One region of the Massilia haematophila genome, then DNA from elsewhere that is predicted to be linked to it. Evidence: predicted binding sites of a transcription regulator. Region 1 holds the regulator's gene; each other region holds the start of a gene.
The links. Region 1 encodes FNR, which switches genes on or off when oxygen is low (the NO sensors DNR and NnrR bind a similar motif). Its sites were predicted from a motif close to TTGATNNNNATCAA; they were not measured.
Positions count from the first base shown of each region.

Region 1 (7,834 bases):
GTGGTCGCAGTCGCGCTTTCGCGTGAAGGTCGGCAAGGACGGCCAGCCCGAGAAAACCACCGGCCACGTCTGGGACGAGGACCTGACCGAACTGAACACCCCGATGCCGCGCTGGTGGATGGGCCTGTTTTATTTGACCATCCTGTTCGGCGTCGGCTACCTGGTGCTGTATCCGGGCCTGGGCAGCTATGCAGGCAAGCTTGGCTGGGCCTCGACCGGCGCGTACAAGGCGGAACTGAAGAAGGCCGAGAGCGACTACGGTCCGCTGTTCGCGCGCTACGCCAGCCAGGACCTGAAAGCGGTCGCCGCCGACCCGCAGGCGCGCGCGATCGGCGAGCGCATGTTCCTGAACTACTGCGCCCAGTGCCATGGCTCGGACGCGCGCGGCAACAAGGGTTACCCGAACCTGACCGACTCCGATTGGCTGCATGGCGGCGAACCGGACACCATCAAGCAGACCATCATGGCCGGCCGCATCGGCCAGATGCCGCCGATGGGCGCGACGCTCGGCTCGGACAAGGACATCGAGGCGGTCGCCCATTACGTGCGCAGCCTGTCGGGCCTGACGGCCGATCCGGTGAAGGTCGCCTTCGGCAAGCCGAAGTTCATGGCCTGCGCCGCCTGCCACGGCGCCAAGGGCGAGGGCAACCCGATGCTGGGCGCGCCGAACCTGGCCGACAAGGTCTGGCTGTACGGCGGCAGCGCCGACACCGTGATGGAAACCATCCGCAAGGGCCGCAGCAACACCATGCCGGCCTTTGGCGAATTCCTGGGCGAGCCCAAGGTGCACGTGCTGGCGGCCTACGTGTGGAGCCTGTCGAACCCGACCGTTGATACGGTTGTCGAGAACAAGGTAGCGGCAAAATGAACGCCCCCCGTGAAGCGGTCGTCAAGATGTATGCCGCGCGCGAGGAGATCTACCCGCGCGAGGTGAAGGGCCGCTACGCCACGCTGCGCTGGGCCTGCCTCTGGCTCACGCAGCTCCTGTTCTACGGCGCGCCCTGGCTGCAATGGAACGGCCGCCAGGCCATCCTGTTCGACCTGGGCACGCGCAAGTTCCACCTGTTCGGACTGGTGCTGTGGCCCCAGGACTTCATCTACCTGGCCGGCCTCTTGATCGTCTGCGCCTATGGCCTGTTCCTGGTCACCGCCGTGGCCGGGCGCGTGTGGTGCGGCTTCGCCTGCCCGCAGACGGTATACACCGAACTCTTCCTCTGGATCGAGCGCAGCATCGAGGGCGCGCGCAGTGCCCGCATCCGCCTCGATCGCCAGCCGTGGACGGTCGAGAAGATCTGGAAGAAGGGGGCCAAGCACGCGGCCTGGCTGGCGGTGGCGCTGTGGACCGGCTTCACCTTCGTCGGCTACTTCACCCCGGTGCGCACGCTTCTGGGCGAGATCGCGAGCTGGAGCATCGGCCCCTGGGAAGCCTTCTGGGTGCTGTTCTACGGCTTCGCCACCTACGGCAACGCCGGCTGGATGCGCGAGCAGGTCTGCAAGTACATGTGTCCCTACGCGCGCTTCCAGAGCGCGATGTTCGACAAGGATACCCTGATCGTCACCTACGACCGCGCTCGTGGCGAACCGCGCGGCCACGGCGCACGCACGGAAGCGGCCAAGACCGGGGACTGCATCGACTGCAGCATGTGCGTGCAGGTCTGCCCGACCGGCATCGACATCCGGCGCGGCCTGCAATACGAATGCATCGGCTGCGCCGCCTGCGTCGACGCCTGCAACAGCGTGATGGACAAGGTCGGAAAACCCGCTGGCCTGATCCGCTACGCCACCGAGAACGCGCTCGCCAAGGGCTGGGGCACGCGCGAGGTGCGGCGCCGCCTGGCGCGCCCGCGCGTGCTGGTCTACACCGCGGTGCTGGGTCTGCTGGTCGCGGCGATGACGACCTCGCTGGCCCTGCGCACCCCGCTGAAGGTGGACGTGATCCGCGACCGCGGCTCGATGGGACGCGAGGCGGAGGATGGCCGCATCGAGAACGTCTACCGCCTGCAGCTGATGAACACCAGCGAGGCGCCGCGCCGCTATCGGCTGGCGGTAAGCGGCATGGCCGGCGCCGCCATCGTCGACGCCGACGTCGTCGCGCTCGACGGCGCCAGCACGCGCGCGGTGCCGGTGCGGGTGCGTGCGGAAGGGGCGGGCCAGCCCGGTTCGCACCGCATCGCATTCACCGTCACCGCGCTCGACGACCCGGCGGTCGCGGTGCGCGAAGAAGCGGCCTTCATCGTGCCGCGCTAGCGCAGTTCAAGTCGAAAAGGAAAATATCATGCAAGCGACTTCATCCCCGGCTGCGGGCACGCCCTGGTACCGCCACCGCTGGCCCTGGTTCATCATGCTGGGCCCGCTGGCGGTCATGCTGGCCACCGCCGTCACGGTCGTGCTGGCGCTGCGCACGCCGGACGCGGTGGTGGTCGACGACTACTACAAGCAGGGCAAGGCCATCAACCAGGACCTGCGCCGCGACCACGTCGCCACCAGCCTCAAACTGGTGCTCGACGCCCGTTTCGACGCCCGCAGCGGCATGCTGGCGGGACGCCTGCACAGCTTCGGGCGGCCGATGCTGGCGCCGTTCCGCATCTACCTGGCGCACCCGACCCAGCCGCAGAAGGACCTGGCGCTCGAAGTGCTGCCCGACGACTACGGCCATTTCCGCCTCGAGGTGCCGGGCCTGGAGATGACGCACTGGCAGGTCGTGGTCGAAGGCGAGGGCAGGCAATGGCGCCTGGCGCGCAGCTGGAGCCCGGGGAAGGATGCGGGCCTGAAGATCGCCGCTGACGAGGTCGAGCCTTGATGTTGCTGTTGTAGGGTGGGCTCTCGAGCCCACGCGGATGCTACCGGTGCGCACCGCACCGTTTATCTGGGCCCGTGGCCGCCGCGATGGTGCCGATATTCACGTGGTGAGACCGCGTGGGCACAAGTGCCCACCCTACGAAAAACTCGGCACAGTCGTAGGGTGGACTCCCGAGTCCACGCGGTATGGTGCCGTTGAGAACCGTACCCTTTGCCGGAGCCAGTGTCCCGGGAACGTCGCCGGTGAGGCGCGTGAGCACAAGCGCCCAAAGGAGCCCCGTGCACCGCAGCTGTAAAGACTGTCCTTCCCCAACTCTTCCATGTTAGATTTTCGTCACGGCAATCTGCCGTACGACCAACTAGAAGAGACATCCATGCCCGCACGCTCCCAGCGCCTCCTGCGCACCGCCATCGCCTCCCTGTTCGTCCCGCTCGCCATCGCCGGCGCCACGCTGCCGGCGCTCGCAGCGCCGGCGGCAGTGGCGGCTTCTTCCTCGCCGGCCGTCAAACCGAACGCCGCCTTCGACAAGTGGGCCGACCAGTTTGCCCAGGACTGGGTGCGCGGCAATCCGCAGTTCGCCACCGCCACCCAATACTTCAGCGGCGCCGAGCAGGATGCCCTGGACCGCCAGCTCACGCCGCAGACCCCGGCCCAGCGCAAGAAGATGATCGCCAAGGCAAAGGAAGGCATCGCGCGCCTCGACAAGTGGCTGGCCGGTCCGCTGGACGAGACCCAGCGCATTTCGGCGGCGGTGATGCGCTGGTCGCTGTCGAACACGGTCGCCAACGAACCCTTCGAGGACCACGGCTTCGTGTTCCAGCAGTTCAGCGGCGCCCAGGTCAGCCTGGTCAACTTCATGACCCAGACCCACCCGATGCGCCGCGCTTCAGACGTCGACAGCTACCTGGCGCGCCTGGAGCAGGTCGGCACGCGCATGGACGAGGCCCTGGCGCGCGCCCGCGCGGCCACCGCCAGGAAAATGATCCCGCCGCGCTTCATCCTCGAGCGCGCCCAGTACCAGGTCGACACTTTCCTGAAGCCGGCCGCCGCCCAGAACGTGCTGGTGACTTCGCTCGAACAGCGCACCGCGGCGCTGCAGGACCTGGCGCCGGAAGCGCGCAGCGCGGCGATCGCGCGCGCGACCCGCATTGTCGAGGACAAGATCCGCCCGGCCTACAGCCGCGTGCAAGCCTTCATGGCCGAGCTGCATCCGAAGACGAACGACGCCGCCGGTATTTCGCGCCTGCCGGACGGCCTGGCCGCCTACAACCGCGCGCTGGCGAACTACACCAGCACCAACCTGACGGCCGAGCAGATCCACGCCATCGGCCTGCGCGAAGTGGCACGCATCGAAGGCGAGATGGACAAGCACCTGCGCGCGCTCGGCTTCAATGAGGGCAGCATCGAGGCGCGCATGAAGGCGCTCGACGCCACCTTCCAGCCGAAGGGCGAGGGCGATCCTCGTCTCGCCATCCTGGCGCAGTATGCCGAGATGGTGAAGGATGCAGAGCGCCGCAGCGCCTCGCTGTTCAACCTGAAGCCGCGCGCGCCCGTCGAGGTGCTGCGCGAGCCGCCGCTGACCGAAGCCTCGGCCGCCGCCCACTACAGCCTGCCGGCGCCGGACGGCAGCCGTCCCGGCGTGTTCTGGGTCCCCCTGCGCGGGCCGACCTTCGACATGATCCGCATGCGCAGCCTGTCCTACCACGAAGCGGTGCCGGGCCACCATTTCCAGCTGGCGATCCAGCAGGAACTGAAGGGCATCCCGAAATTCCGCAGCCAGCGCATCTTCAGCGGCGGCAGCGCGCACAGCGAAGGCTGGGCGCTGTACACCGAGCGCCTGGCGGTGGAGCAGGGCTGGTACGAAGGCGACGTCCCGGGCCTCTTGGGGGCGCTCGGCTCCGAGCTGTTCCGCGCGCGCCGCCTGGTGGTCGACACCGGCCTGCACACCAAAGGCTGGACGCGCCAGCAGGCGGTCGACTACGGCATCAACGTCCAGGAAGTCGACCGCTACGTCGCCTGGCCGGGCCAGGCCACCGCCTACATGATCGGCATGCTGCGCATCGTCGAACTGCGCGAGAAGGCCAAGGCCGAGCTGGGCGAGAAGTTCTCGCTGCCGGGCTTCCACGACATGGTGTTGAGTAGCGGCTCGGTGCCGCTGGACGTGCTGGGCCAGCTGGTCGACCAGTGGATTGCGAAGGAAAAGGCGAAGGCGTAAGCGCTGACGCGATCGTTGGTTGGGCACGCCGTGCCCACGCGAACCGTCGGCCGATCGACTGCTTCCGTCCGGATGACGATGCCGGCAAGGGCGTAGGGTGGACACCTGTGTCCACGCGGTAGGGCGGCTGATCAGCCGCCTCGACAACAAGAACCGCGCGTGGCCGCGTGCGATGACACGGCGTGGACACAGGTGTCCACCCTACGTTAATCTGGACACTTCCGTCGACCACTCAACAAGGAGCGCAGCATGGAAACCCAGGAATTGCACCGCGGACGCCTGATCGACCACCTCCAGCTCGTCGTGCGCGACCTGGCCGCAGCCCGCAGGTTCTACGACGCGGTCTTCGAGGTACTGGGCGTGCCGCTGGGCGGCGAGGGCGAGGATTATTTCTGGGCCGACGAGCTCTTCGTCTCGACGCCCGGCAGCGAGGCGGCGCAGGGCGTGCTGACCGGCCGCCACCACCTGGCCTTCCAGGCCGCCGACCGCGCCATGGTCGACGCCTTCTACGAAGCGGCATTGCGGGCCGGCGGCAAGGACAATGGTGCACCCGGCGAGCGCAACTACCATCCGGGCTACTACGGCGCCTTCGTGATCGATCCCGACGGCAACAACATCGAAGCCGTGTACCACGGCCCGGCCACGCGCAGCGCGCAATCGGTCAAGGTGACTTTCTAGACTCGGTCACGCCATCGGGCTGCACTGCTCGGTGCCGGCGGCGATCGCGCGCAGGTGGGCCGGTTCGAGCAGCGTGACCTCGCGCTTGTCGACCGCGATCCAGCCCTGTTTCTTGAAGCGCGACAGCAGGCGGCTGACGCTTTCGATCGTCAGGCCCAGGTAATTGCCGATGTCCTCGCGCGACATGCGCAGGGCGAAACTGGTCGAGGAATAGCCGCGCGCGGCGTAACGTGCCGACAGGTTCACCAGGAACACCGCGAAGCGCTGCTCGGCGCGCATGTTGCCCAGCAGGAGCATGACGTTCTGTTCGCGCGTGATCTCCTGGCTCATCATGCGGTGGAAGTGGCGCAGCAGGGCCGGCACTTCGCCGAACAGTTCCTCCAGCCGCGAGAACGGGATCTCGCACACCTCGCTGCTTTCCAGCGCAACCGCGTCGCAGTGGTGGCGGTCGCCGCTGATCGCATCCATGCCCAGCAGTTCGCCGGCCATCTGGAAACCGGTGATCTGCTGCTCGCCCGCCGCGTTGACCTGGTAGGTCTTGAAGTGGCCGAAGCGCACCGCGTACAGGCTGCGGAAGGGTTCGCCCATGGCATACAGGCGCTCGTCGCGCTCCAGGCGCCGGCGCCGGCCGATGATCTTGTCGAGCCGCTCGATGTCCGCGTTTTCCAGGCCCATCGGCAGGCAGAGCTGGTGCATGCTGCAGGCGCTGCAGCTGGCCTTCAGCGCCTGGATGCTGATCGGGGAGGAAGCGGGGGGAGGGGTGACTTGGGTCATCGGTCTACGAATAGTCGCGGTCAATACGGGAATTATAGTCCGGTCCGGCGCCGTGGCCAGTCTTTTGCCGCAAGCTGTCCAGTTGGAAAAGCCTGATAAACAGGCGCAATGGACGCGGGGCTGTGCGTGCACATGCGGGTCAAGGTCAGGGAAAGATGCCAATTGTGCGCTTGCCAAGCCGTGCTAGATTCTGGACACCGCAGATCACGAGGAGGGTTCATGTTCGGCCTATCGGCGTTGGATCTGGCACGCATCCAGTTCGCTTTCACGATGTCGTTCCACATCCTGTTCCCCGCAGTGACCATCGGCCTGGCGAGCTACCTGGCCGTGCTCGAGATGTCCTGGCTGCGCACCAGGCGCCAGGTCTACGTCGACCTCTATCACTTCTGGCTGAAGATCTTCGCCGTCATGTTCGGCATGGGCGTGGTCTCGGGCATCGTGATGGCCTACCAGATCGGCACCAACTGGAGCTATATGTCCGAGTTTGCCGGCAGTATCATGGGGCCGGTGCTGGCCTACGAGGTGCTGACCGCCTTCTTCCTCGAGGCCGGCTTCCTGGGCGTGATGCTGTTCGGCTGGAACCGCGTCGGCCCCCAGCTGCACTTCGTCGCCACCTGCATGGTCGCGATCGGCACCCTGATCTCGGCCACCTGGATCCTGGCCGCCAACAGCTGGATGCAGACACCCCAGGGTTATGCCATCGAGGGCGGGCGCATGGTGCCGGCCGACTGGCTGGCGATCGTCTTCAACCCCTCGTTCCCGTTCCGCCTGATGCACATGGTGGTCGCCGCCTACCTCACCACGGCGCTGATCGTGGGGGCGGTCGGCGCCTGGCAGCTGTTGCGCCGGCGCGACAATCCGGCGGTGCGCAAGATGCTCTCCATGGCGATGTGGATGCTCCTCATCGTCGCGCCGATCCAGGCCGTCATCGGCGACTTCCACGGCCTGAACACCGCCGAGCACCAGCCGGCCAAGCTGGCGGCGATGGAAGGGCACTGGCAGAACGAGCCGGGCGAAGCCATCCCGCTGTTGTTGTTCGGCATACCCGACATGGAGGCCGAACGAACCCGCTACGCCGTCGGCATCCCGCGCCTGGGCAGCATCATCCTCACCCACAGCTGGGACGGCCAGTTCCCCGGCCTGAAGGACTTCCCGAAGGACGAGCGGCCGAATTCCCTGATCGTGTTCTGGAGCTTCCGCCTGATGGTCGGGCTGGGCCTGCTGATGATCGCGCTCGGGCTGTGGAGCCTGCTGCTGCGGCGCGGCGGGCAGCTCTTCACCAAACGCCTGTTCCTGCGCGCGGCCCTGTGGATGGGGCCGGCCGGGCTGGTCGCCATCCTGGCCGGCTGGGTGACCACCGAGGTCGG
Region 1 is NZ_JBHRVV010000001.1:2,173,576-2,181,409, reverse strand. Features, by position in the region: gene ccoP (cytochrome-c oxidase, cbb3-type subunit III) at 1-868, shown strand, start outside; gene ccoG (cytochrome c oxidase accessory protein CcoG) at 865-2,247, shown strand; gene ACFOPH_RS09655 (FixH family protein) at 2,276-2,800, shown strand; gene ACFOPH_RS09650 (DUF885 domain-containing protein) at 3,174-5,015, shown strand; gene ACFOPH_RS09645 (VOC family protein) at 5,265-5,693, shown strand; gene fnr (fumarate/nitrate reduction transcriptional regulator Fnr) at 5,700-6,467, opposite strand; gene ACFOPH_RS09635 (cytochrome ubiquinol oxidase subunit I) at 6,687-7,834, shown strand, end outside.

Region 2 (7,834 bases), 840 kb from region 1:
TTACTCGCACACCACCGGCGGCTACGACGGCGGCCAGGCGGAGTTCGTCCGCGTGCCGATGGCCGACGTGGGGCCGTACAAGATCCCGGACGACATCGTGGACGACGACGCCGTGTTGCTGACGGACGCGCTGCCGACCGGCTACCAGGCCGCGGAGATGGGCGACATCCAGCAAGGCGACACCGTGGTGGTGTTCGGCGCCGGGCCAGTCGGCATCTTCGCCGCCAAGTCCGCCTGGCTGTTCGGCGCCGGCCGCGTCATCGTGGTCGACCACATCGACTACCGCCTGGAGTTTGTCAAGCGCTACGCCCGCTGCGAAGTCATCGATTTCCGCGAGGTGGGCGACGTGGCCCTGCACATCAAGAAGATGACCGACTGGCTCGGCGCCGACGTATGCATCGATGCCGTCGGCTGCGAGGCGTCGGGCAGCCTGGCGCAGACCCTCACCGGGCGCTGGACCATGCTGCAGGCGGGCGCGGCGACCGCGCTGTTTTGGGCCATCAACTCGGTGCGCAAGGGCTGCAACGTGTCGATCGTCGGCGTCTACGGGCCGACCTTCAACGCCGTCCCGATCGGTAACGCACTGAACAAGGGCATCACGATGCGCATGAACCAGGCCGCCGTCAAGCGCCACGTGCCGCACCTGATCGAGCACATCCGCCAGGGGCACCTGAACCCGAAGGAAATCATCACCCACCGGGTGCCGTTGGAGGAGGTGTCGGACGCTTACCACATCTTCTCGAGCAAGTACGACAACTGCATCAAACCCGTACTGATCCCTCCGCGCGCAGGCTCGGCGCGAGCGATGGCGACCAGCATCATCCATTGAAGGAGCAGCCATGGACACCGAAATCGCCCGCCGCGACCTGGCCGAGCAGCGGCGCCACCCGCATCACCACGGCCACGTGGACTACGAGCGCCAGCTCGACTACGACCTGAACCGGCACAGTCCGCCCATCGAAACGCTGCGGGCCATCCCCGGCTGGGGCTCGGACCTCGACAAGAAGAACCGGCCGGCCGTGCCGATGGAGCGCACGCCGCCACGCTTCATCCACGTGCCCGAGGGACAGCCGGTGCAGCAGGCGCAGACCGTCGAAGTGTTCTGCTCGCCGGAGCGGCCGGGCATCACCCCGATCTTCGGCACGGCCCAGCCGCCCAAGTGGCTGTCGGGCGCGATCAGGCGCCTGGCCTACAAGCTGCCGGAGAACGATCTGCGCCACTGGCTGATGCTGATCGCCGCCGACCGCGTCAACATGGTCGAGGGCATCGTCGACGACCTGGCGCACGGTCATGTGCCCAACGTGCTCGGAGAAATGGGTATCCGCTCCGAGCTGCGCTACAACCCGGCTGGGCTGGTGCGCAAGGCGCTGATCACCACTGCCTTGGTGGGCGGCATCATGGCCTTGCGCAAGCGCCGCAGGGGTTACTGAGTCCGCCGGGCCGCTCCGTCCGGGCGCGCCCGTCGCCCCGCGTTCGGCAGGCGAGGGCTGCGGACGCGGGGAGGGCGGCGATACATCGCGGACGACACGAACCGAGCGCGCATGTTCCCGGTTCCTTTCCAGATTCAATCTTGTTGATCACCGGAGGCAAACATGAAGCCGGATAGTGCCCAACCCACGGCGCAGGCCGCCCAGGCATCCCAGCCCAGCGCACACGGCGCGATGGCGGGCGCCGCCCACGACCAGGAACTGCCGGAAGTCGACCTGCTCAGCCCGCTGGCCCTGCGCAGCCTCACCCTGCGCAACCGCATCGCCATGGCGCCGATGTGCCAGTACTCGGCCGAGGAAGGCATGGCCAACGACTGGCACCTGGTGCACCTGGGCAGCCGGGCGGTGGGCGGCGCCGGGCTGGTGATCGTCGAGGCGACCGGCGTCACCTGGGACGGCCGCATCACCCCAGGCGACCTGGGCCTCTGGAGCGACGATCACATCGAACCCCTGGCGCGCATCGCCCGCTTCGTGAACGACCAGGGCGCGGTCGCCGGCATCCAGCTCGCGCACGCGGGACGCAAGGCCAGCACCGCTGCACCGTGGACGGGCGGCGCGACGCTGAAAACGCCCGAGGAGGGCGGTTGGCCGGTGGTGGCGCCCAGTCCGATTCCGTTTCACCCGGGCGACCCGACGCCCGTCGCCCTCGGCGAACCCGGCATCGACGCCGTCGTCGACGCCTTCGAGGCCGCGGCCCGGCGCGCCCTTGTGGCCGGGTTCAAGGTGCTGGAGATCCACGCCGCGCACGGTTACCTGCTGCACCAGTTCCTGTCGCCCCACAGTAACCAGCGGGACGACCAGTACGGCGGCAGCCTGGAGAACCGGATGCGCCTGGTGTTGCGCGTGACCGAACGCGTGCGCGCCGTGGTTCCCGGCGAGCTGCCGCTGTTCGTGCGCATTTCCGCCACCGACTGGGCCGCCGGCGGCTGGGACATCGAACAATCCGTGGAATTGTCGCGGCGCCTCAGGGATCAGGGCGTCGACCTCATCGACGTGTCGACCGGCGGCAATCTGCCGACCGCGCGCATTCCCGTGGCCAAGCGCTACCAGGTGCCGTGCAGCCGCCGTATCCGCGAAGACGCCGGCATCCTCACCGGCACGGTCGGGCTGATCACGGATCCGAAGGAGGCCGACGACATCATTACCGGCGGCGACGCCGACCTGGTGCTGCTCGGGCGCGAACTGCTGCGCGAACCGTACTGGGCGTTGAAGGCCCAGCATGCGTTCGAGGAGGAGCCGGCCTGGCCGGTGCAATATGGCTACGCGGTGAAGCGGCGCGCGAAATAACCGCGGTTCGCTGCCTTGAACCGCGCCGGGCGCGCGGCTGAAGCAGGCAAGACATCGTCCGGACCGGATCAGGAACGGAGCCGGCGCAGAGATTCGGTCGGACGGGGCTGCGCGGTACGGTAAACGAACGGCTCGCCGTGGCGCCGTCCATGCAATTCAAAACACCGCATAATCTATATTATGTTAAATACAGGATTGAGCCGGCCGTTTGCACGTCCCTTTCCTGGCGCCTCATGGAGGAGCTCCCGGGCAGTCGATAGTAGCTACCCGACGGCGGTCCGGCACCCGCAAGCGCCGGCAACCGATGCTCCTGCCGAACTCAGACCAGGACCTTTCCCGTCATCCTCGACAAAATCGCCAGCGGACTCGCTTCCACGTCGACCTGTTCCGCCGGCGCCAGCTGCACGGTCATCTCCAGCAGGTATTGCCCGGACATTGCCGCATGCGAGGTCTGGTCCGAGAAGCACACCCACGTCGAGCCCGCCGGGAAGTCGATGCGCTGCTGTGGTGCATTCTGCTGGTAGTCGGGATCGGACTTCATCGCATCGTGCATTTGCAGCATCAGGTGATCGTATTCGCTGCGCAGCGACTTGGTCACGTGGAGCAGTTGCAAGGCCTTGGCCTTCAGCGGCGAATACCTGGCCAGGCGCGGCAGGAAGCGTTCGGCAACCTGCTCGAAGGGCTGTCCCACACGCCAAACGCGCGGCAGGCCTTCCGGATTCACGTTCGAGAACACCCGCAGCAGCCGTTCGCCGCGGTTCGGGCGGGATGGGAATGCATCGATATGCAAGCGCCGGTCGTCCGCGCGCCACGACTGCACGCGCGTTTCGACCTGCGCCGGCCGGAAGCTGACCGGCCCGCGTCGGAGCTTGCCGGCATAGGCAGGAAACAAGGAAGCGAGCAAACCGTCGGCCTGTTGCCGGAACCGGGCCATCATCGCCGCCAGCGCCAGGCTGGTGTCAGCTTCGCCTGCCGCTCCCTTGAGCCTGTCGTTGGCGTCCAGGCTGATATTGCGGCTCTTTGGATCGCGGATGCCAGGCGTGAACAGTACCCACTCTGCGGGCAATGGTTCGAAGGCAAGCGAGGGAAAGTAAAGAACCTTGCCGGCCTCGAGGGCCGCACTCCAGTTGCTGCCGGAAGGTTCATGCGGCAGGCTGCGAATCTCGACAATCTGCGGTTCCATCGCGCCAGTATTCGCCTTCTCAGGCGGGAGCCGCACTCGCACGATTGGGTTGCTTAATCAAGATCAAAGATTCGGGACCTGTTGGCTGCAGGCAGTATCACAGGCGAAGGTGCTTCCATACGCGCCTGGTGGCAACCCCGATCGTCCCGCAGGAGGGGCCTGCCCGTCCCGGACGGCACCTGCGTTCGCCATGATACGAACTCGACATTACAGTAAATAATGTCGAGTTAAAGAAAAAAGATCGCCATGCCCGCAGTGTGCAGCCCTTCGTGTTTGAAGGTCGAGCCGAATTGGCGGAACTGTTTTATTGCGTGGCGTGCATCCGGCGCCTGGCTGCTCAGGCAAGCGCCGGTCGAGGTGCAACCGTTCCCGTCATCCGGACCGTACACGGTCACAAAACGGTCCATCGGACGGTCCAGCATGGCGGCCGTGTCATCGGGGCCCTTCCGACATGCCAACATGGGAAACCAGCTCCCAGGGCGAGCCCGCACAGGATGTGCTTCCCTTCCCTGGCGAGAGACAGGCGGGGACGCTACGCAATCCTGCGCACCGATTCCCTGACCATCAGCCCGAGCTGCGGGATCTCCACTTCCGCCTGCTTCTGCCCGAGCATGGCCAGCATCATGCGGCCGATCCCCTTCCCCACCTCGTACAGCGGCTGCCGCACGGTGGTCAAAGGGGGCGTCGTGTACATCGAGCTGTGCAGATCGTCGAAGCCGATGATCGAGATGTCGTCCGGGACCCGGATGTTGCTGCGATACAGGGCCAGCCTCGCCCCGTAGGCGCTCAGGTCATTGCTGGCGAAGATGGCAGTGAAGCGCTGGTTCGTCGCCAGCAGCTGGTTCACCGCCAACAGCCCGCCGGACTCCTGGAAGTCGCCGGGAACGATGAGGGCCGGGTCCGGGGTGATTTTGTGGCGTGCCAGCGTGTCGCGGTAGCCGGCCAGGCGCGCCTGGGCGTCCTCGTGGTCTTCCGGTCCCATGATGAAGGCAATGCGGCGGTGCCCCTGCTCCACCAGGTGGTCGACCGCGTCGCAGGCGCCTCGGTAATTGTCGAGGCAAAATCCCATCAGGCGCTCGCCTTCGAGCTTGCGGCCGAAGGCCACGATCGGGACGCGTTGCGAGTAGCCCTGGATCTGCCCGTCGCTGAGCTTGCCGGAGAGGATGGCCACCCCGTCGACGCGGCGGCCGATCAGCAGTTCGACGCGTTCGGCTTCTTCGTCGGCATGCCAGTGGCCGCTCATGATCAGCAAGGCATAACCTGCCTGCTTGACTGCGTCCTCGATGCCGATCATGGCCTGGCTGAAGTAGCCGCTTTCGAGCGACTGGGTCAGGACCCCGATGGTGCGCGTGCTGCCCATCTTCAGGCTTTGCGCGAGACGGTTCGGCTTGTAGTTCAGCTCGTCGATGACGCGCTCGATGGTCTTGCGCTTGTCGTCGGAGACCTTGGCGGTACCGTTGAGAAAACGCGACACCGTGGCCGGCGACACGCCCGCGGCGCTGGCGACCTCGTACAAGGTGGCGGTGCTGCTGTCGTCGTTTTTCATGCGTGGTGAATAGTGGCGGCACCGACGGGGGCGGGTTGACTGAAGTATATCATGCGTTTTTTCGTTCTTTCCCAAGGGCTTACGGAACCGGGACGCCGAATGCCGGCGCGGCATATCGGGTCTCGTGAAACGCTTTCATGGCGGTGCCTCTTCACATCCAGGAGACACCCGCGCAAGCCAGTTGCAAAAATTGTTTGACTTCCGGATAACACGTAATCTACCATGAAATCGTTTTCACGGCGGATGAAATCGGTTTCACAACAAAGACGCCGGCTGACGTAAAAATCAATAATTCCAAATTGGAGACACCATGCAAACCTCTGCACCGCAACGCGGGCGGTATGCCCACGCCCAGATCCGCCTCGCCGTCCTCGCCCTGCTGGCCAGCATCGGCAGCGCCCACGCCCAGGACCAGTCCAGCACGCAAACCCCGATCCAGACGCCGGAGGCGAACGCCGCCGCGGCGGTGCCCGCCCAGCCGGCCAACCTCGCCGGCGCCGGCGCCGACGCGAACGTCATTCCCGAGGTGCGCGTCACGGCGACCAAGCGCAATACCTCGCTGCAGAAGACGCCGGTGGCGGTCACCGCCCTCAGCGCGGCGGCACTGGCCGACAACCACGTCCAGACCATGCTCGACGTCGTCGCCCTGGTGCCGGGCTTCCAGGCCACCGCCCAGGGCGACCACGGCGTCACCACGATGACCCTGCGCGGCATCGGCAACGACAGCGCCAAGACCCAGTATGCGGATCCCGAAGTGGCGTCGTTCGTCGACAACGTCTATTCGCCGCGCGCCGAAGGCGCCACCGCCCTGCTGTTCGACGTCGAGGGCATCGAGGTGCTGCGCGGTCCGCAAGGTACGCTGTGGGGCCGCAACTCGACCGTCGGCGCGGTCAACATCCAGACCGTCAAGCCGACCCTGGACAGCCGCTCCGGCTATGTCGAAGGCGGCATCGGCAACTACCACCGCTATGGCGCGCGCGGCGCCTTCAATGTGCCTCTGTCCGAGAATGCCGCCCTGCGCTTCGCGGTGGTGCACGAGCAGCACGACGGTTACGTCGACTACCAGAGCTTCCCGGGCGTGCCGCTCGAATCCCAACGCCAGGCCTTTGTCGCCGACGGCGGCGACCCGGCCGCCTTCCGCCCGATCAATCCGAACAACTACGCGGTCGGCAACCAGAAATACAGCGCCCAGAACCAGACCGCCGCGCGCGTCTCGCTGCTCTGGCAGATCAACCCGGACCTGCGCTGGAACATCGCCTAGGAGAATTTCGCCGATCGCGGCACGCCCAGCGCCAACCTGATGCAGCAACCGCGTCCGGGCCAGAAGCACTGGTCCACCCTGAGCGACAGCGCGCCCTGGATCGACCGCGACAGCCACAACGTCCGCAGCCGCCTTTCCTGGGACCTGAACCAGGACCTGGCCCTGCACTACATTGCCGGCTTCTCGAAGTACCGCGGCTCGATGCGCTTCGACCAGGATGGCGGCGCCGTGGTGCCGACCAGTATTCGCACCGGCGGCGTGTGGCAGGAGCACACCACCGTCGACTCGCACTACCGCAGCCACAGCCACGAGCTGGAACTGCAGTCCCTGGGCAGCAAGACGGTCGACTGGCAGGCCGGCCTCTATTACGCCGCCGAGAAGAACGACATCCGCTTCGACATCCCCGTCTTCAACGGCACCCAGGAAGGCACGGTCTCGTGGCAGGGTTCCTTCATCCAGCCGGAGGAAACGGTGGAATCGGCCGCTGCCTTCGGCCAGGCGACCTGGAACGTGAGCGACGCGCTGCACCTGACCGCGGGCGTGCGCTATACCCACGACAAGCGCGAGAACGTCGGCGGGCGCGCCTACAACTGGACCGGCGGGCCCGGCATCCCGGTGGTGCCGCTGAATCCGTCGATCGACCCGCGCCAGCCGGGCCAGGGCTGTACGCCGGGCGTGCCGGGCAACGACGGCGTCTTCAAGGGCAGCAAGGTCACCGGTCTTCTGCGCGTCAACTATGACCTGGACCGCAACAACATGCTGTACGCCAGCGTCGCCACCGGCTACAAGTCGGGCGGAGTGCAGGATCGCGGCCTGACCTACGAACCCGAGACCCTCACCAACTACGAGATAGGCTCGAAAAGCACCTTCCTGAATGGCGCCCTGCGCATCAACAACGCCCTCTTCTATTCCGACTTCAAGGACTTCCAGTTCAATTCGCCCGTGAATTTCTCGGACGGCAACCGCGGCCTCGCGATCGAGAACGCCGAAGGCGCCGAAGTGTATGGCCTCGAGAGCGAAATCGCGGCCCGCGTCGGGACCAACGGGCGCCTGCAGGTCACCCTGGCCCT
Region 2 is NZ_JBHRVV010000001.1:1,337,614-1,345,447, forward strand. Features, by position in the region: gene ACFOPH_RS06010 (zinc-dependent alcohol dehydrogenase) at 1-829, shown strand, start outside; gene ACFOPH_RS06015 (hypothetical protein) at 840-1,430, shown strand; gene ACFOPH_RS06020 (NADH:flavin oxidoreductase/NADH oxidase) at 1,662-2,774, shown strand; gene ACFOPH_RS06025 (Kdo hydroxylase family protein) at 3,094-3,957, opposite strand; gene ACFOPH_RS06030 (hypothetical protein) at 4,185-4,379, opposite strand; gene ACFOPH_RS06035 (LacI family DNA-binding transcriptional regulator) at 4,490-5,503, opposite strand; gene ACFOPH_RS06040 (TonB-dependent receptor plug domain-containing protein) at 5,814-6,764, shown strand; gene ACFOPH_RS06045 (TonB-dependent receptor) at 6,804-7,834, shown strand, end outside.
Region 2: a site for FNR is predicted at 4,011-4,024, ahead of ACFOPH_RS06025 (Kdo hydroxylase family protein). Genes of this name have one in related genera too.

Region 3 (7,834 bases), 1.0 Mb from region 1:
CGGGTGCAGGCCGGCGTCGCCGAGCAGTTCGAGCAGCGCCTCTTCGTGGCGGAAGGCGGCCTCGACCGCATCGACCACCGAGGGGAATTGCTGCGCGAATTCGGTGTCCGGGCAATTGCCGAGGCCGGCGATGCGATCCAGCAGGACCCGGCGCCGGTGCTGCAGCGCGGTAGAGGCCGCTTCTGGCGGCATATCGATATGACGGAAACGCATGATGTCCCTGGTTTTGAATGTCAAAAAATGGCAGTGTCCCGGCTGGACGCGGGTTGTGGTTTGATGCATATCAAGTCCCGAGGGCGCTCGGCGACCACGCCGCAATCGTGCCCGGGGCCGGCATGGGCGCCGGGGTGGGCGGCGCCAGCTTGCGCCAGGCCATGCGCGACGCCGGCGCCGCCGTCCCGCCCCGCCGACCTCGCTAGGACGCGAGCACGTAGCGCCCCGGCGCCGGTTCCAGGCCCGGGGGCAAGTGCGGCGCGTCGACCAGCGGTCCGGCGTGCCCGGCCAGCCAGGCTTCCCAGGCCGGCCACCAGCTGCCTTCGGTCACCGGCGCTTCCCGCTGCCAGCGTTCCGGATCGATGTAGGGTGCATTGTCGGCCTGGGTGGCGAGCTGGTAGGCGCGGCCGGCGCCGCCCGGTGGCGCGACCACGCCCGCGTTGTGCCCGCCCGAGGTCAGCAGGAAGCTCACCTCGGTGTCGGTGAGCAGGCCGATCTTGTAGACCGAGCGCCAGGGCGCGACGTGGTCGGTGCGGGTGCCGACCGCGAAGATCGGCGCGGCGATGTCGGTCAGGGCGACCGGCTTGCCGTCGACCAGGTAGCGGGCGCTGGCCAGGTCGTTGTTCAGGAACAGGCGCCGCAGGTAGTCCGAGTGCATGCGGTAGGGCATGCGGGTGGCGTCCGCGTTCCACGACATCAGGTCGGTTTCGCGTTCCGGCAGGTCGAGCAGGTAATGGCGCAGCCGCCGCGACCAGATCAGGTCGTTCGTACGCAGGAGCTGGAAGGCGCCCGCCATCTGGCGCGTGTCGAGGTAGCCCTGGCTCCACATCGTCGCCTCCAGGAAGCTGACCTCGCTCTCGTCGATGAACAGCGACAGCTCGCCCGGCTCGGTGAAGTCGACCTGGGCCGCCAACAGGGTCAGGCTGGCCAGGCGCCGGTCGTGCTCGCGCGCCATCGCCGCCGCCGCGATCGCGAGCAGGGTGCCGCCGAGGCAGTAGCCGCAGGCGTTGACCCGCGCCGCGCCGGTCTCGCGCACGATGGCGTCGAGCGCCTCCATGATGCCCAGGCGCCGGTAGTCTTCCAGGCCGAGGTCGCGCTCCTCGGCCCCCGGGTTTTTCCAGGAGATGACGTAGACGCTGTGGCCGTGCCCGACCAGGTAGCGCACCAGCGAGTTGTGCGGCGACAGGTCGAGGATGTAGTACTTCATGATCCAGGCCGGCACGATCAGGAGCGGCACCGCATGCACCTGCGGCGTGACCGGGTCGTAGCGCAACAGCTCGATCAGTTCGTTGCGCAGCACCACCTGGCCCGGCGTCACGGCGACGTCGCGCCCGGGCAGCAGGCCCGGTGCGGCCGGCCCGGCCCAGGCGCGCCAGCCGTCGCGCGCGGCGCGCAGCGCGCCGCCCACCAGGTTCATGCCGCCCCGTTCGCAGGTGGTTGCCAGCACGACCGGATTGGTGGCGACGAAGTTCGACGGCGCCACGCAGTCGAGCAGCTGGCGGGCGACGAAGGTGACGACGTCGGCGTGGTGCTGCGACATGCCGCGCACGCTGCTGGTGGCGCGGTGCCACCATTGCTGCTGCAGCAGGAAACCCTGGCTGAGTGCATTCCACGGCCAACGGTGCCAGGCCGGATCGTCGAAGCGCTTGTCCTGGGCCAGCGGCGTGATCGGCTCGGCCAGCGGCGCCACCGGCTCGGCCAGCCTGGCGACGGCGGCGCCGGCGCTGTAATGCAGCCAGCGCCCGAGCGCCGAGGCGGCGTGGGCCGCCAGCTCGGCCTGCTTGTCCGGCGACAGCAGCAGGTGGCTGCTCCAGTCGAGCCAGGCCATCGCCAGCGCGGCCGGCGACACGTGGCCGGTGAAGCGCCCGAGCCAGGCATGCAGCGCCAGGTCGGCCGCCGCATGCTCGACCGCGGTTTCCGGATAGCGGTGGCGCGTGCCTTGCCAGGCGCTGGCGTCGCGCTCGAGCACGCCGCCGGAAGGGAGTCCGGGCTGGTTCATGCGCCGGCCTTTAGTGCGCGAACAGCACCGGCAGCGGCGCGCGTTCGAGCAGGACGCGGGTGGCGCCGCCCAGCACGATCTCGCGGTAGCGGCTGTGGCCGTAGGCGCCGCTCACCAGCAGGCCGGCGCCGGCATCCTGCGCGATGCCGAGCAGCGCCTGCCCGGCCGGACGCTTGCCGCGCTCGACGACGACCTCGACCTTCACGCCGTGGCGCGCCAGGTAGAGCGCCATGTCGGCGCCCGGTTCGTCGCCGTGCAGGCCGCTTTCGCGCTCCGGATCGATCAGGGCCAGGCGCACCACGGCCGCGCCCGCCAGCAGCGGCAGGGCGCCGTCGATCGCGCGCAGGGCCGGCACGCTGCCGTCCCAGCCGACCACGATGCTGTCGGCCAGCGGCTGGCCGACATACGCGGGCGGCACCACCAGCACCGGGCGCGGACCGTGCAGCGCCAGGTACTGCGGCAGGCCGCGCGGGGAGCCCGGGGCGGGCAGGTCCTGGCCGATGACGACCAGGTCGGCGTAGCGCGACTGCAGCAGCAGGGCGTCGCGGTTCTCGTCCTCGACCAGGCGCCCCTCCAGCGATTGCACGCCGAGCTGGCGTGCGCGCCCGGCGAAGCGCTCCAGGCTCTGGCGGCCCGCCGTGCGCAGCGCGTCGTATTCGTCGCCCGGCGCCACCGCCATCGAGCCGGTCAGCAACGCATAGGCGGGCCAGGACATGCCGGTGGCGGCGGCGCCGACCAGGTGCGCCTCGTGCGCATTGGCGAGCCAGGCGGCGGCGCGCAGCCGCGCGTCCAGTGCGGGGCTGTCGTCGACATGAACGATGATCGTCTTGTACATGGCGGTTCCTTTCCTTCGATGGCGGGTCGGGTTGCGGATGGGCGCCGGCAGGCTAGCGCGCCATCAGCACCGGCAGGGCGGCGTTGCGCAGGACGGTGCTGCTGGCGCTGCCGAGCAGCAGTTGCTGGAAGCGCGAGTGGCCGTAGCAACCCATGACGAGCAGGTCGCAAGCGCGCTCGGCCGCCAGCGCGAGCATTGCGCCGCCGATGTGCTGCGCCGCGTGCCGCGGGTCGCGCCGGGCGATCTCGGTGCGCACGCCATGGCGCCCCAGGAACGCCTGGGCGTCGGCCAGTTCCTGGTCGCTGGCGCAGTCGTTGCCGTCGGCGGCGCCGAACACGGCCAGGATGGTGCGGTCGGCGCGCTGCAGCAGCGGCAGGGCGGCAGTCATCGCGCTCGACGCCTGCCGGCTGCCGTTCCAGCACAGCAGGACCCGGCGCGGGCAGGCCGGCGCCTGGGCCGCGCGCGGGACCACCAGCACCGGGCGCCCGGCGTTGAGCACGACGTACTCCGGCATGCGCGCGGCCGAGGGCGTGTTGCCCAGGCTTTCGTCGGGATCGTCCTGGCTGACCACGACCAGGTCGGCGAAGCGCGCGAGCAGCGCCAGGCCATCCGGGACCTGGTCGCAGATCATGCGCGATTCGTGCGAGACGCCGTGGCGCCGGGCGATCGCTTCGAAATCGTCGAGCGCGCGCCGGGCCGAACGGGCCAGCGGTTCGACGTAGCTGGCGAGCAGGGTGCCGGGCGGAACGTCGTAGCCGTGCGGGAAGACGGCGCTGCCGATGCCGGTCATGGCCGCGCCGACCAGGTGGGACCCGTGTTCCGCCCCGATGGCGGCGGCCAGTTCGATGCGCTGGCGCGCGTGGCGCGAGAGGTCGACATGCACCAGGATGGTCTCGTAGCCCATGGCGAGCTCAGTGCGCGCAGCCGGCGCGCGGGACGCAGCCGCGGCGCCTTCGCTGGGAATCGGTATCCGCTCGAACATGCGCACCTCGTCAGACGGGTTGGTTGAACGTCCGGATCGGGCCCAGGGGCCGGCACGGTCCAGGGCCAGTCTGCTGCCCGGGGCGCCTCTGCGCCATGATCTGCATCAAATCTGGCCGGATGACGCGAACGGTACTTGATAAGCAGGCTGGACAGTATCGATGGTTTGTATTGCGCGGCCGACGCCGCATGCCGCGGCGGGAGGTGCCGCGCGCCGCGCCCGGCCGCCGTCCCTAGCGCGCGCCTCCGGCCGCCGGCGCCGGCGCCTCAGGTTGTGCAGGGCGCGCACGGTAGACCATCACCGGCACCGTCGCGTAGGCGAGCACGCGCTGGGTGACGCTGCCGGCGATCAGGCGGCTCAGGCCGCGCCGCCCATGCGAGGCCATGAAGACCAGGTCGCAGCCGTGGCGCTGCACCGCCCCGACGATCGCGTCGGCGGGCGAATATCCGTAGGCGGCCTCGGCCTTGCATGCCACGCCGGCCTCCGTCGCCGCCGCGGCGACGCGGTCGGCATCGCGCCTGGCCTGTTCCAGCAGGACGTCGAGCCGGGCCGGGGCGTCGGTGGCGAGCGCGCCCTCGGCACTCAAGAGCACCGGTTCCGGCTGGGCGATCGCGAGCGCGACCAGCTCGCAGCCGCAGGCCTTGGCGAATGCAATGGCCGCATCGGCGGCTTCGTTCGACAGCGCGGAACCGTCGGTGGGGACCAGGATGCGTCGGTACATGGAGTGCTCTCCTTGTGGGAATGGTGGCGTGCTTCGTCGGCACCGCGTCGGCACCCGTGAGCGCACGACAGGCGCGCCGACAGGATGGGTTGAGCGGACGCTCGGGTCCTTGATGCATATCAAAAACACCACCGTGTCCGGTGCGCCCAATCCCGCATGGCCGCGCCCGCGTACACCCGGACCTGCCTTGCTAGCGGCCCGCTCCGCCGGCGGGCGGGCGCCGCAGGACCAGCTGGACCGCAGCCGCGCGGTCATGGCGCGCGAAGCGGGCCGACGAACCTGCCGCCGCGCCGGTGCTCCTGCGCCCGCGCGCGCTGCCGCCCACCAGCGCCAGGTCGGCGGTGAAGCGGTGCAGCGACAGGATGGCGGCGAGCCCGCACAGCGCTTCCCGGCCGAGGTCGGTGTCGCCGGCCTCGACCTGGGGCGTGACCCGGTGCAGCGCGCACAAGGCCAGCGCGTTGTCGGCCAGGTGGGCCTGCAGGCCGCCATGGCCGGCCGCCTCCATCAACGTTTCCTCGTGGCGAAATAGCGCCTCGACTTCGGCCACCAGCAGCGGCCAGCCCGCCACGAATTCCGCATGCGGCGCGCCAACCAGCTTTGCGATGCGGCTGCACAGGACCTTGCGCGCGTGCCGCATCGCGCTGCCGATGACCTGTACCCGTCCGTTGGCGGCGTTGCTGCGCATCATGTTCGCCCTCCATGGTTTGCCGTTCAAGCAAATAGTTTCGACAGGCGACGGGACTAGTTTTTGATACAAATCAAAGTGATAGGGCTAGGTGAGCGTGCGAATCTGTGCAGGTACGTGGCCGAAATTTGACAGTTTGGAACAGTTCCGCATGGACAGTGCATTTGTGCAAATGCGTTGTAGCTGTTACCATACTTTCTCTCGACGCGGCCCCGCCGCGTTTCGCCGCTTCGGGCTCCGCCCGTTCTCACTCTCCTGGCAATCGCCGGCGCTGCGCGCGCTCGGCCCGATTGTGTTCGCCTTGTGCGGTCGATTCCGCACGCCCACCAGGTCGGCGCAGCAGCGCCGAGCGCATCGCTCTGAAAGGACGAAGACGATGACTGTATTACCACGACGATGGGCCACGCGCCTGCAACCCGATCATTTTGTACTGGCTACCGATCTCGACGGCACCCTGCTTGCCGGCAGCCTTGACGCCCGGCGCCGCGTGCGCGAGCTGTTCTCGGCGCAGCAGGACGGCGCCCGCCTGGTGTTCGTCACCGGCCGCGGCATCGAGTCGATCCTGCCGCTCCTGAGCGACCCGACGATTCCGGTCCCCGATTACATCATCGCCGACGTCGGCGCCACGGTCGTTCACGGCGACCTGCGCCCGGTCGACGACATCCAGCAGGAAATCGCCGCGCACTGGCCCGGTTCGCAGGCGGTCCTGAAAGCCCTGGCCGGCTTTCCCGGGCTGCGCCGCCAGAGCGTGCCGCAGGAGCGGCGCTGTTCCTTCCTGGTCACCGAAGGCGATGTGACGCCGGCGCTGCGGGCCGCGGTCGACGCCCTCGGCTGCGACCTGCTGCTGTCGGCCGGCTGCTACCTCGACGTGCTGCCGCGCGGCGTCGGCAAGGGACCGGCGCTGCTGCGCCTGGCCCAGGCCGCCGGCTTCGATCCCTCGACCATCGTGGTCGCGGGCGATACCCTGAACGATTTGTCGATGTTCGAGACCGGCCTGCACGGCATCGTGGTCGGGCAGGCCGAGCCGGCACTGGTCGAGGCGGTGCGCAAGCGGCCGCTGGTGCATATCGCCGACGGCGCAGGCTGCGACGGCATCCTCGAGGGTCTGGCCCACCACGGCGCGCTGCGCGCGCAGCAGGGCGCCGCTGCGCCCGATGTGCCCGATGTGACCGATGCGGCGGCCGGCAAGGCCGGCCTGGTCATGGTCTACCACCGCCAGCCGTTCGACGAGGTGGTCGAGAACGGCGTGCCGTGCCGGCGCCGTCCGCGCAGCCCGAACGGCATCATCCCGACCCTGCTGCGCTTCTTCGCCGGCAGCGGGCGCGGTTCCTGGGTCGCGTGGTCGCAGCAGGAAAGCCGCACGCCGGCCGGTTTCGAGACCCACGTCGTGGTCGACGCCGAACGCTACCCGAGCCTGGTGGCCGCGCGCGTGGCGCTCACCGCCGAAGACATCGACATCTTCTACAAGAAGTTCTCGAAAGAGGCGTTCTGGCCGATCATTTTCTCCTTCCCGGACAAGGCCGAGTTCAACCAGGCCCACTGGGAGCGCTTCCTGGAGGTGAACCGCCTGTTCGCCGAGCAGGCCGCGCGCGAAGCCGGGGAGGGCGCGGTGGTCTGGGTCCACGACTACAACCTGTGGATGGTGCCGGCCTTCCTGCGCCCGCTGCGCCCGGACCTGCGGATCGCCTTCTTCCACCACACGGCCTTCCCGTCCAGCGACGTGTTCAACATCCTGCCGTGGCGGCGCGACATCATCGGCAGCCTGCTGCAATGCGACTACGTCGGCTTCCATATCCCGCGCTACGTCGAGAACTTCGTCGACGCGGTACGCTCGTTCGCCCCGGTGGACGTGTGCGGCACCGCGCCCTGCGCGCCGCGCTTCCTGACCTACGGCTGCGCGCTCGGCGTCGACACCATGACGAGTGCGATCGAGGTCGGCGGCAGGCGGGTGGCGCTGGGCGCGCATCCGGTCGGCACCGACGCCGCCATGATCGAGGCCCTGGTCGCCACGCCGGCGGTGCGCGCGCAGGCCGGCGCCCTGCGCGACTACCTGGGCGACGTCACCGGCATCGTCTCGATCGAGCGCCTCGACTACGTGAAGGGCACGCTGGAGAAGCTGCAGGCCTTCGAGCGCCTGCTGGAACAGCATCCCGAACACATCGGCAAGGTCACGCTCCTGAACATCATCACCCCGGCGGCGCCAGGGATGGACATCTACGAGAACCTGCGCGTCGAGGTCGACCGCACCGTGGGTCGCATCAACGGCCGCTTCTCGACCCTGGGCTGGGTGCCGGTGCGCTACTTCTACCGTTCGCTGCCCTTCGACGAGGTGATCGCCCACTATGCGGCCTGCGACGTGGCCTGGATCACGCCGCTGCGCGACGGGCTGAACCTGGTCG
Region 3 is NZ_JBHRVV010000001.1:1,160,941-1,168,774, forward strand. Features, by position in the region: gene ACFOPH_RS05250 (hypothetical protein) at 1-213, opposite strand, end outside; gene ACFOPH_RS05255 (PHA/PHB synthase family protein) at 416-2,212, opposite strand; gene ACFOPH_RS05260 (universal stress protein) at 2,223-3,047, opposite strand; gene ACFOPH_RS05265 (universal stress protein) at 3,100-4,029, opposite strand; gene ACFOPH_RS05270 (universal stress protein) at 4,262-4,750, opposite strand; gene ACFOPH_RS05275 (hypothetical protein) at 4,941-5,438, opposite strand; gene ggpS (glucosylglycerol-phosphate synthase) at 5,812-7,834, shown strand, end outside.
Region 3: a site for FNR is predicted at 4,125-4,138, ahead of ACFOPH_RS05265 (universal stress protein). Genes of this name have one in related genera too.